2 linked regions of the Enteractinococcus fodinae genome follow. The protein of the gene in region 2 interacts with the protein of the main gene of each other region in a pairwise test. Links are inferred from orthologs where the notes say so. Each region holds a gene or a part of one and is shown on either strand. Other genes may lie near its edges.

Region 1 (5,963 bases), 820 kb from region 2 along the record:
TCGCTGCATTGCGTCACGACCTGAACACAGCTGGCTATACCGCGGATAACGTCGCCGCACTGTTGGGCGAGACGGCTGCGGCGGCACTGTCCCGTGACCAACATGTCCCGGCCAGACGCGCCCTGACGCAACCCTTAGCCGAAGGCGATGCATTAGCAGGGATCATCAGCTGTTTCATGCTGGCAGACCCCATCAGTATCGCGCTGGCAGAGCGAGTGTTTGCCACTCTGGGGCTCGAAGCAGCGATGGCATTAAATATTGTCGCGCGCAATGCTCAGAACGAGATTGTGGCCACGGTTGACCTTTCGGCTTATGCCACCGATCATCTCGGGGATCTGTGGGTCGCATCGGATCAGACCGCACTGCAATTGGGCACCGCACTGCCGGCAGACCACATTCTTGGGGTGGGCAAAGCCTCGCTGACGCTGGCCGAAATCACCCCGCGGCACCAGGTGGACACCGCACTAGATATCGGCACCGGATGCGGCGTTCAGGCATTGCATTTACTCAGCCACGCCAAGCACGTCACCGTGACCGATATATCGCAGCGGGCGCTCGACTTTGCCCGCTTTAATATCTTGCTCAACGCTCCGGCACTGGATGTGGACCCGAACAACCTAGCTGACCGGGTCACCGTGGCGGCCGGGAACATGTTGGAACCTGTCGCCGAACAAACGTTTGACTTGGTCGTGACCAATCCGCCATTTGTCATCGCACCGACCACATCCACGGTGACACACACGTATCGCGAAACTGGGCGCACCGGAGACCAACTCGTCCAGGATCTGATCTCCACCATCGACACCGTGTTGGTCGACGGGGGACAGGCCGTCATGTTGGCCAACTGGGAAATGTACGGCGACCAGGAGCCCTGGCACGCCCGGTTGCAGAGTTGGCCTGATCAGTCCATGGACATCTGGGCTATCCAGCGGTCCAGTTCCGATCCGGCGCAGTATGCGGAAATGTGGCTCCAAGACTCCTCTGAGCATTTCGATCCGGATATTTACAACGAGGCCTACGCTCGTTACCTGGCAGACTTCGAAGCACGCGGGGTCACCCAGATCGGGTTTGGCTGGGTATGGTTACGAAAACGCCACCCAGCTCAGGCCGCGCCGTTGAGGAAATTTGAGTACCTCACCCAAGCAGTCCATCAACCGGTGGCCGCGGCATGGGCCGACTCCATTACACGCTACGACACCGTCCACCAGGCCCCGGCTGACGGGTGGGCGTTGGCCGATGTACACTTGGTGGCCCCGGATTGGATAACCGCTGAGCAGTATCAGCGGTTTACCGCCGAACACCCGGAAGTACTCATGGCACGCTCGGGGGCCGGCTTTGGGCGGCAGGTCCGCTTGGATACCGCCACTGCGGCGGTGCTCGGCGCGGCCGATGGCGAGTTGGCTGCCGGACAAATCGTGGCAGCCGTGGCAGGATTACTAGGATTAGACGACGAGCAGACCGATGCACTCCAAGACAACATCACGACGTTATACATCGACGGATTTGTTGAGGTATTCGAGCCGGCGGATACGACCGGTTAGATTAGTGTGGAAGCTGCCGCAAAGAAAAGGAGCCACGTGAGCGCGAAAAGTTCTGCATCAACCAATGGTGATACCACCAAATTGGTGATCGTGGAATCCCCGGCCAAGAGCCGTTCCATCGCCAAGTTCTTAGGCGATGGGTGGATTGTTGATTCCTCGGTAGGCCACATTCGGGACCTGCCACGCCCATCCGACCTGCCCGCTGACATGAAAAAGGGCCCCTACGGCAAATTCGCGGTGGACACCGAAGACGGTTTTGAACCGTATTACGTGATTGCAGACGAAAAGAAAAAGAAAGTCACCGAACTTCGAAAAGCGCTCAAACAAGCCGACGAACTTTACCTGGCAACAGATGCTGACCGGGAAGGCGAAGCGATCGCCTGGCACCTACTCGAGGTGCTGAAACCAAAAGTCCCGGTCTACCGTATGGCCTTTACAGAAATCACCGAAGAAGGCATCCAGCGCGCGCTGGAAAACATTCGTGAGATCGACACCGACCTGGTCGATGCCCAAGAAACCCGACGTATTCTCGACCGGCTCTACGGTTATGAAATCTCGCCGGTGTTGTGGCGCAAGGTCGGTCCCGGCTTGTCCGCCGGGCGTGTCCAGTCGGTCGCGACCCGCTTGGTCGTGGAACGTGAACGCGAACGCATGGCCTTCGTGCCAGCCGGATACTGGGACCTCACCGCTGATTTTGTGACCGACGCCGAAGAATCCTTCGCCGCCAAATTGTCCGCCGTCGACGAGCGACGGGTTGCAACCGGCCGTGACTTCACCGATGACGGGCAGCTGAAACCCAAAGCCGACGTCATCCAGTTAGATGAGACCTCGGCGCGGTCGCTGGCCGGTGGGTTAGAAAACACCGAGTTCAAGATCACCTCGCTCGAGGATAAGCCGTATCGTCGTCGTCCGGCAGCGCCCTTTACTACATCGACCCTGCAGCAGGAGGCGTCACGGCGTCTGCGCTTCACCTCTCGGGTCACGATGCAGGTCGCGCAGCGGCTGTATGAAAACGGTTACATCACTTATATGCGTACCGACTCGGTCGTATTGTCCTCCCAGGCAATCTCCGCGGCACGCAACCAGGCCACCGAACTCTACGGCGGCGAAATGGTGCCCGATAAGCCACGCTATTACGCCTCCAAGAACAGTGCGGCCCAAGAAGCTCACGAAGCCATCCGGCCCTCGGGGGATTTCTTCCGAACCCCGTCGCAAGTGAAAAACTCCTTAAGCGCTGATGAGTTCCGCCTCTATGAGCTGATCTGGAAACGCACCGTGGCCTCGCAGATGATTGATGCCACCGGATACACCGCGACGGTTAAAATCGCTGGCACCTCAGCTGAAGCGACCCCACGGGTGGCCGAATTCTCGGCATCGGGCACGGTGATCACCGTGCCGGGCTTCATGAAAGCCTACGAATCCGATCAGAAATCGGTACCGGGCGAAAAACAATCCCGCGACGATGCTCGCTTGCCCGATATGGCCGAAGGCCAAGTACTCGAGGCTCGCGAGTTGCAAGCCGAAGGCCACGAAACCACCCCACCGGCGCGCTATACCGAAGCCTCCCTGGTGGCCGAACTCGAAAAACGTGAAATCGGCCGACCATCGACCTATGCGCCGACGATTTCCACGATCATTGACCGCGGCTACGTGCGCAAACGCGGATCGGCACTAGTGCCTTCCTGGATCGCGTTTTCGGTGATCCGGTTGCTAGAAGAACACTTCAGCCAATACGTGGATTACACCTTCACCGCGCGGATGGAAGATGACCTCGACCAGATCGCCGCCGGTCAGATGGATCGCCAAGACTGGTTGTCCGGGTTCTACTTTGGCAGCGCCGAGAGCGCCGAGGGTCTCAAAGAGACTGTTGAAAACCTCGGGGATATTGATGCCCGGGCCATTAACTCGATTCCGGTGGCCGAGGGGATCACCCTGCGAGTGGGCCGATACGGGCCGTATCTGGAGAAAGCTCTGCCCGCTGACGCCACCGAAGGCGATGAGCCCAAACGCGCCAACGTGCCCGAAGAAATGGCGCCCGATGAGCTGACTGCCGAAGTCGCCGTCGACATGATCGAAAACGCCGGGCCCTCTGAACGCTCTTTGGGGATCGACCCGGAAACTGGCTACGAGATTGTGGCCAAGGACGGGCGCTACGGGCCCTACGTCACACAGATCATTCCGGATCTTACCGAAGAACAAATCCAGGCGTATAAAGACGCCCAACCTGACGAGTACTACAAAAACGGGCGCAAAAAACCTAAGAAAGCCCCGAAGAAGCCAAAACCCAAAACCGGTTCATTGCTCAAAGGCATGGACATCGCGACCATGACGCTGGACGATGCACTCAAAATCCTGTCCTTGCCGCGCAGTCTGGGAGTCGCCGCTGACGGTGAAGAAATCACCGCGCAGAATGGCCGGTTTGGTCCCTACCTACGCAAGGGTTCGGACTCACGGTCGCTGGAATCCGAAGAACAGCTGTTTACGATCACCCTGGCAGAAGCCGAGGAAATCTACGCTCAACCCAAGCAGCGTCGCGGCCGTGGCCAAGCGAAACCACCCATCGCGGAATTCGGCAACGATCCGTCATCGGGCAAAAAGGTGGTCATTAAAGAGGGGCGATTTGGTCCCTACATCACCGACGGCACGACTAACGTCACGGTGCCACGGGGAACGGCTCCCGAGCAGGTCACCGAAGGTCAAGCCTTCGAGATGCTTGCCGAAAAACGGGCCAAGGGCCCGGCGAAGAAAGCGAAGAAGAAGTAGCTCATGCGGCTGGGAGTACTGGATATCGGTTCCAATACCGTCCACCTGTTGCTAGTGGACGCGTTTCCCGGAGCGCGGCCGACGGCCTACGCTGATCATAAGCGGCCGATGTCGCTGATCCAGCACCTCGACGGCGACGGCGCGATCGCTGAATCGGGGCAGCGTAACCTGGTGGAATTCATCAATAGCGCGGTGGCATTCGCTAAGGCCAATGGGGCGGCAGACATGATCAGTTTCTGCACCTCGGCGATCCGTGATGCGGCCAATGGCACCGAAGTCTTGGCGCGCATCACGAAAGAAACCGGCGTGCACCTGACCGTGTTATCCGGTGATCAAGAAGCCGCGATGACCTATTTTGCGGTTCGCAGGTGGCACGGCTGGCACGTCGAAAACTTATTGAACTTCGATATCGGTGGCGGCTCATTTGAAATGTCCTATGGCACCGATGAGCTGCCAACCACCGCGATCTCCGTGCCGCTGGGCGCCCAACGACTCACGCGGGAATTCTTCACCGAGCCTGATCCACCCACCAGCGAACAGCTCGCAGCGCTCAACGACTACATCCATGCAGTGTTGAAAGAGCACCGGCGGATGTTCCCCAAGAAACTGCCGGAAAATACCGTCGTGACCGGGACATCAAAGACCTTCCGCTCGCTGGCTCGGCTGGCCGGGGCAGCGCCGTCAACGGACGGGTTATTTATTCCTCGTAAGCTCCGGCGGCGCGATTTGACCATGTGGAACCAGACGATGGCGTTGATGACCGAAGAACAGCGCGCCCAACTGCCCGGGGTGTCCGATATGCGGGCACGTCAGGTGTTGGCCGGTGGCATGGTCGCCCAAGCTGCCATGGAAGTGTTCAAAATCAAAAAGCTGCGGATCTGTCCGTGGGCGCTGCGAGAAGGTCTTATCCTGGGCCGACTCGACGCCCTGCGATTACAAGGCCAGGTTGAAGAAACCAACGAGCGATGGGTCGAAGGCGTAGACTTGACCTCGGACGAAAACCGGCCCGGATTCTCATTAGGAGTGGCAGGTGGCTAGACCAGAAATCCCGGTGACGCTGTCGTCATCGTCGATCTTTTCGTTGCCACCTCAACATGTATTCGGTATGGCCGAGGACCTCGGTTACGACGGCGTGGAAATCATGGTCACCCAAAACCGGTGGACTCATGATCCGACCAAACTCGATGAGCTGGCTCAGCGTCATTCGATGCCAATCCACGCCGTGCACGCCCCGACCTTACTATTCACGCAGCAGGTGTGGGGCTCGGCGTGGACAAAAGTCGCCCGATCTGCCGATCTGGCACGGGAACTGGGCGCTGACATTGTGGTGGTGCATCCGCCGTTTCGATGGCAAGGGTCTTACGCGCTGGATTTCGCCGACGGGATCCGTGACATCATGGACGCCACCGGCGTCATCATCGCGGTAGAGAACATGTACCCGTGGCGGGTCCGCGGTGCAGAAATTCAAATGTATTTACCCGACTACAACCCGATTCCCCAGGATTACGACTATGTGACCTGGGATTTTTCACACGCGGCGACCGCAAAGATGGATTCGTTAGCGGCCATCAAACTGCTGGGTTCTCGCCTGGCCCACGTCCACCTGACCGATGGTTCCGGGTCGGGCACCGCCGATGAGCACCTACTTCCCGGGTACGG
Region 2 (5,416 bases):
TGTTGTCGCCCCGATCTTCGCCTTGACCGTGAGTCAGCCCATTGAAGCTCGCGGTGGAACTGTTGTTGTGAGTGTGCTGCCGGCGCTAGCGTTCATGACCCTGGCGGGTAATCTGGTATTTGCCGCATGCCACGTGTATATAGCGATCACTGTCACGAGTGTCGGGTGGCCGCTGTTGGCGTTCACGCTGTGGGAAGGCTTGATCTGCGCAGTTTTACGCCTGCGGCGCGGAGTGTTCCCCGCGGCGGTGGCGCATGGACTTGCGATCTTCTTGCTGGCTAGTGGGCTCGTCTAGTCGCGCTTGACGCCACGGGCCGCCTCAATAAACGCTTTCATGAGCTCATAGTCTTTGACGCCCGGGGCTGTTTCAACCCCCGAGGACACATCGACGCCGTCGGGACGGTGGGTCGCCACCACTTCGGCGACATTATCGGGGCGCAACCCGCCGGCCAAAATCCGTCGCGCATCAACTTCCTGCACCCAGGCTGGGATTTCAATAAAAGTGCCGGTACCGTGCGAGGCGTCAAAGAACCAGTAATCCAGACCCGCGGTGGACACCGGGGGAGTGGCCGAGGCCAAAGCCAACGACGGGACTTCGGCGTATTCGTACAACTGGACGGTATCGACCGCCTCCTGCAGAGGGGCTACGTGCTCCAGCGTGAGACCCACCGCAAAGGTCTGGATTTGGCCGTCGGCGGCTGCGATAAGTTCCCGGGCCGTCTCCACATCCACGAGACGTTTCGACTCGGGTGCCCGCATGAAGCCCACGGCATCGTATCCCAGGTCGATGGCCCACCTGAGCTGTTCTGCTGTGGTGATCCCACAGACTTTAACAAAAAGGTCAGTCACTGGCGTCACCCTTCTGTGATTGCGTCACGATAAAGCGATTGTCCCTGGCCAGCTGCCAGGTGGGCCCCACCCGATAGCTCAGCTGAGCACGGTAGTGCCGGGCCGCGTTAAACACCGTCCACAGTACACCACCGGGTTTGAGCACACGCGCGGCTTCATCGAAGAGATAAAACGCTACGTCACTGGTCAGCTCAGTGCCGCGGTGAAACGGCGGGTTCAAGACCACCGCATCGACGGAAGCATCAGCTAACTGGGATAATCCTGACTGATGCACCACCTGGACGCCAGCGATATCATTAGCGGCCAAGGTCTCCGTCGTTGACGCGACCGCAGACGCTGAATCGTCGGTGGCGATGAGGCGTACTGATGCAAAACGTTTCGCTAGGGTCGCCGCAACGGTCCCGTTGCCGCATCCGAGATCTACCACGGTGGCGTCTGAGGCAAACTGAGCGTCCGTGCTCATGGTTTCCAGTAGCAAGTTGGTTCCCGGATCGAGCTTTGCCGCTCCGAATGTTAACCCGTAAGCCCGCAGATGTAGATCGATGCCGGCGACCTGCACAAAGTTTCTGCGTGGGAATCGCGGGGGAGTCGTACCGTGCAACAACTTTGGCGAGCGAGCCCGCAAGGCCCTGGCCTTGTGGTACCCGCGTGAAGCAGACACATCGTCAAAGGCTTGTTCAAGCACCGTGTTCAATGAGTAGTTCAAATGGCGTTGGAGTTGACCCCCCAACAGCACCACCTCTGGACTAGCCCACCGAGCAACCAGCCACGATAACTCCTCGAGCGCTTCCAGCGGACGAGCCAGACGATACAGCACCGTCGCCGCGCCGGACAGTACCTCAGGGGTCGGGGTGGTACTGACCGGGCCCGTGACGTCAGCGTGCGCGGCAGCCAAGGCGGCCGAATCCTGCACAAACCGGACGTTGAGCTGCCGTTCGCGACTCCAGGCACTGAGCGCACCCGTGGCATCATTAATGACGACCACGGGAGCGGCACGCCGCCACGGCTCCGCTTCGAAAGTTTCTTCCAGGACGCGCCACAACATCCGGTCGATGTTGTCGGGTTCGTGTTCGTCTGGTGTCATCGGGGTAGATCCTCCCACTGGGTGCCGACGGGTTCGGCGGTTAATTGCCCGGCCGTGATCGAGGCCAGGTGTGCGTTAAACCGTTCGAGTGCCCCGCCTTCGTCTTCGACTCCGACGGTCATGGTCGCCTGGGGGCCTGCGTACTCGGTGCCCAACACGGTGTACTGTGCCGACCGTAATTCGTTCTCTACGCGTCCAACCTCCCCGTGGGGTGCTTGCACCGCAACATGCAACATCCGCTGGCGAATACGCATCGGGGTCTGCTCCAACGCGGCGACCACCGTATCCGAATAGGCCCGGACGAGGCCGCCGGCTCCGAGCTTGACGCCCCCAAAGTAGCGCACGACGATCGCACACACATCGGACAGATCGGCATATTCGTCACCGTCATGCAGCGCACGGAAATTCGTCAGCGCTTGCAACATCGGCATCCCGGCGGTTCCGGCGGGTTCGCCATCGTCGGAGGAACGCTGAACGTCGCGATCCGGGCCTAACACGAATGCCGGCACGACGTGGGTGGCTGCGTGATGCACTCCCCGGACTTCGTCAATCCAGGCTCTGGCCTCGTCTTCTGTCTCGACGCGACGGATCATACCGATAAACTCAGAACGGCGGATATCTAAGGTAACCTCCACCGGATTGCGGTGGGACACCACGGTATAACGTCTCGTACGAGCAGAATCAGCATGTTGCATGCACCCAAGTCTACCCAGGAGCACTATGCGTCATCTCGCACTGACCGGCGGCATCGGATCCGGCAAGTCCACCGTCGCCCAATTTTTCGCCGAACGTGGCGCAACCATCATCGACGCCGACGCGATTTCCCGCGACCTCATGGAACCCGGTCAACGGGTCCTGGCTGAGGTTATCGAGACTTTCGGCGACCACCTGCTGGATGATGCCGGCCGGCTCGACCGGCAAGCGCTGGCCGAGGTGGTGTTCAGCGACGACGAGGCCCGGGAACAGCTCAACGCGATCGTGCATCCGGCCGTGCGCGCCGAAGCGACCCGACAGCGCGAAGCCGCTGCCGCCGCTGACCCTGAGGACGCCGTGATTATCCAAGACATCCCGTTGTTGGTTGAAACCGGACAGGCGGATACCTACGACGGCGTCATTGTCATCTATACCGATCATGACACTCGGTTGCAACGGCTCGTCGAAACCCGGGGGATGAGCCTTGCGGACGCCAAGGCGCGCATCGCAGCCCAAGCCACCGACGAGCAGCGCAAGGCGGTGGCCGACTGGGTCATCGACAATTCCGGTTCGCTCGAAGACACCGAAGCCCAGGTCGATGCCGTGTGGCGTCAGCTGCGAGGCTGACGGGTCACCACAGATACAGATGTAACTGCACACCAGCACCTGCGCCGCCCGGGGAGCCCTTAGCCAGGGGGCGAACAAGTGGTCGCGATTCGATAGTCCCGCGTAACATATGGGACATGAGTATGGCCCGAGAAATTAAGCGCGTCGTCGCCCCGTTCAAAGTCGAGGCACCCTATGAGCCTGCCGGCGACCAGCCCCAAGCCATCAAAGAGCTTACCGAACGCATCGAGGGTGGCGAAAAGGACGTGGTCCTGCTCGGCGCCACCGGTACCGGGAAATCGGCCACAACCGCATGGCTTGTTGAACGGTTACAACGGCCAACCCTGGTGCTTGTTCAAAACAAGACCTTGGCCGCCCAGTTAGCCAATGAGTTCCGCGAGTTGCTGCCCCACAACGCGGTCGAATACTTCGTGTCGTACTACGACTATTACCAACCCGAAGCCTACGTCCCACAAACCGATACGTTTATTGAAAAAGACTCCTCAATTAACGAAGAAGTCGAACGCTTACGCCACTCGGCGACCAACGCCCTGTTGACTCGACGAGACACCATCGTCGTGGCGACCGTTTCATCGATCTTCGGTCTCGGGACACCAGAAGAGTACATTGCTCAGATGGTTACGCTTCGCGTCGGAGATATGTTGGACCGGGATGATCTGCTGCGGCAATTCGTGCAGATGCAATACGCTCGCAACGACACCGACTTCCACCGCGGTACCTTCCGGGTACGCGGCGATACGGTCGAGATCATTCCCATGTATGAAGAGCTCGCGGTGCGGATCGAGTTCTTCGGTGACGAAATCGAAACGATTCAAACGCTGCATCCGCTGACCGGCAACGTCGTCCGCGAGGAAGAAGAGATGTACATCTTCCCGGCATCCCACTACGTTGCCGGCGATACGCGCATGTCGCGCGCGATCAAAGACATCGAAAACGAGCTGCGGGATCGTCTCCAAGAACTCGAATCCCAGAACAAGCTGTTAGAGGCACAGCGGTTGCGCATGCGCACCACCTATGACCTCGAAATGATGCAGCAGATGGGGTACTGCAATGGCATCGAGAACTACTCGCGCCACATCGACGGACGAGCACCCGGATCCGCCCCGCATACGCTGCTTGATTATTTCCCCGACGACTTCCTCTTGGTCATCGACGAGTCGCACGTGACCGTGCCGCAGATCGGCGGCATGTACGAAGGGGATGCCTCCCGCAAGCGCACTCTCGTGGACCACGGGTTCCGGCTCCCGTCCGCATTGGATAACCGGCCCCTGAAATGGGACGAATTCCTGGAGCGAATCGGCCAGACGGTTTACCTGTCTGCCACGCCGGGCCCCTATGAACTCAGTCAAGCCGACGGTGTCGTTGAACAAATCATCCGTCCTACCGGGCTGATTGACCCGCAGATCATCGTCAAAGAAACCAAGGGCCAAATTGATGACCTCATGGATGAGATCAATCTGCGCGTCGAACGCGATGAGCGCGTCCTGGTGACGACTCTGACGAAACGGATGGCCGAAGACCTTACCGAATATTTGCTCGACCACGGCGTCAAAGTCGAATATTTGCACTCCGACGTCGATACGCTGCGCCGTGTCGAACTCATGACAGAGCTACGTCGCGGTATTTTTGACGTCCTGGTCGGGATTAATCTACTTCGCGAAGGTTTGGACCTTCCCGAAGTCTCGCTCGTGTCGATCCTCGACGCCGATAAGGAAGGCTTCTTACGGTCGAACCGCTCGCTCATCCAGACCATTGGGCGTGCAGCTCGTAACGTTTCGGGTGAGGTACATATGTACGCAGATAAAATCACCGACTCGATGCAGTACGCCATCGATGAGACAAATCGCCGACGCGAAATTCAGATTGCGCACAATAAGAAACACGGCATTGACCCCCAGCCGCTTCGCAAACGCATCGCTGATATTACCGATCAGCTGGCACGTGAGGACGCCGATACCGCGGATCTCATGTCCGGCATGGCAGGCATCAAAACTGGTTTCGATTACGGTATGGGCAAACGTGGTTATACCGCGGCGATTACCGAGGATCAACAACGCGCCGCAATGACAGCCGAGGACGGAAAGGTCGCCAAGCTGGCCGCAGTGCCGGCCAAAGACCTCTCCGATCTGATTCAGCAAATGTCCGATCAGATGCACCAGGCGG

Evidence for each region. Proteins that work in one complex are often made in the same cells at the same time.
Region 1: the proteins of J2S62_RS06760 (region 2) and topA interact in binary tests that used the Escherichia coli proteins (3 or more experiments, as listed by UniProt). The link is inferred for Enteractinococcus fodinae from one-to-one orthologs.

What each region holds. Positions count from the first base shown.
Region 1 is NZ_JAVDYJ010000001.1:607,221-613,183, forward strand. The notes cover bases 1,241-4,504. They hold topA (type I DNA topoisomerase), read left to right. Parts: upstream 1,241-1,577; coding sequence 1,578-4,304; downstream 4,305-4,504. Other genes in these bases: J2S62_RS02820 (DUF7059 domain-containing protein), read left to right, coding at 1,241-1,541; J2S62_RS02830 (Ppx/GppA phosphatase family protein), read left to right, coding at 4,308-4,504. Outside these bases: more of J2S62_RS02820, read left to right, coding at 1-1,240; more of J2S62_RS02830, read left to right, coding at 4,505-5,342; J2S62_RS02835 (sugar phosphate isomerase/epimerase family protein), read left to right, coding at 5,335-5,963. UniProt on the Escherichia coli protein: Releases the supercoiling and torsional tension of DNA, which is introduced during the DNA replication and transcription, by transiently cleaving and rejoining one strand of the DNA duplex.
Region 2 is NZ_JAVDYJ010000001.1:1,430,316-1,435,731, forward strand. What follows is about bases 780-3,672. They hold J2S62_RS06760 (IMPACT family protein), read right to left. Parts: upstream 2,629-3,672; coding sequence 1,930-2,628; downstream 780-1,929. Other genes in these bases: trpF (phosphoribosylanthranilate isomerase), read right to left, coding at 780-849; J2S62_RS06755 (class I SAM-dependent methyltransferase), read right to left, coding at 842-1,933; coaE (dephospho-CoA kinase), read left to right, coding at 2,654-3,253; uvrB (excinuclease ABC subunit UvrB), read left to right, coding at 3,370-3,672. Outside these bases: J2S62_RS06745 (CPBP family intramembrane glutamate endopeptidase), read left to right, coding at 1-295; more of trpF, read right to left, coding at 292-779; more of uvrB, read left to right, coding at 3,673-5,416.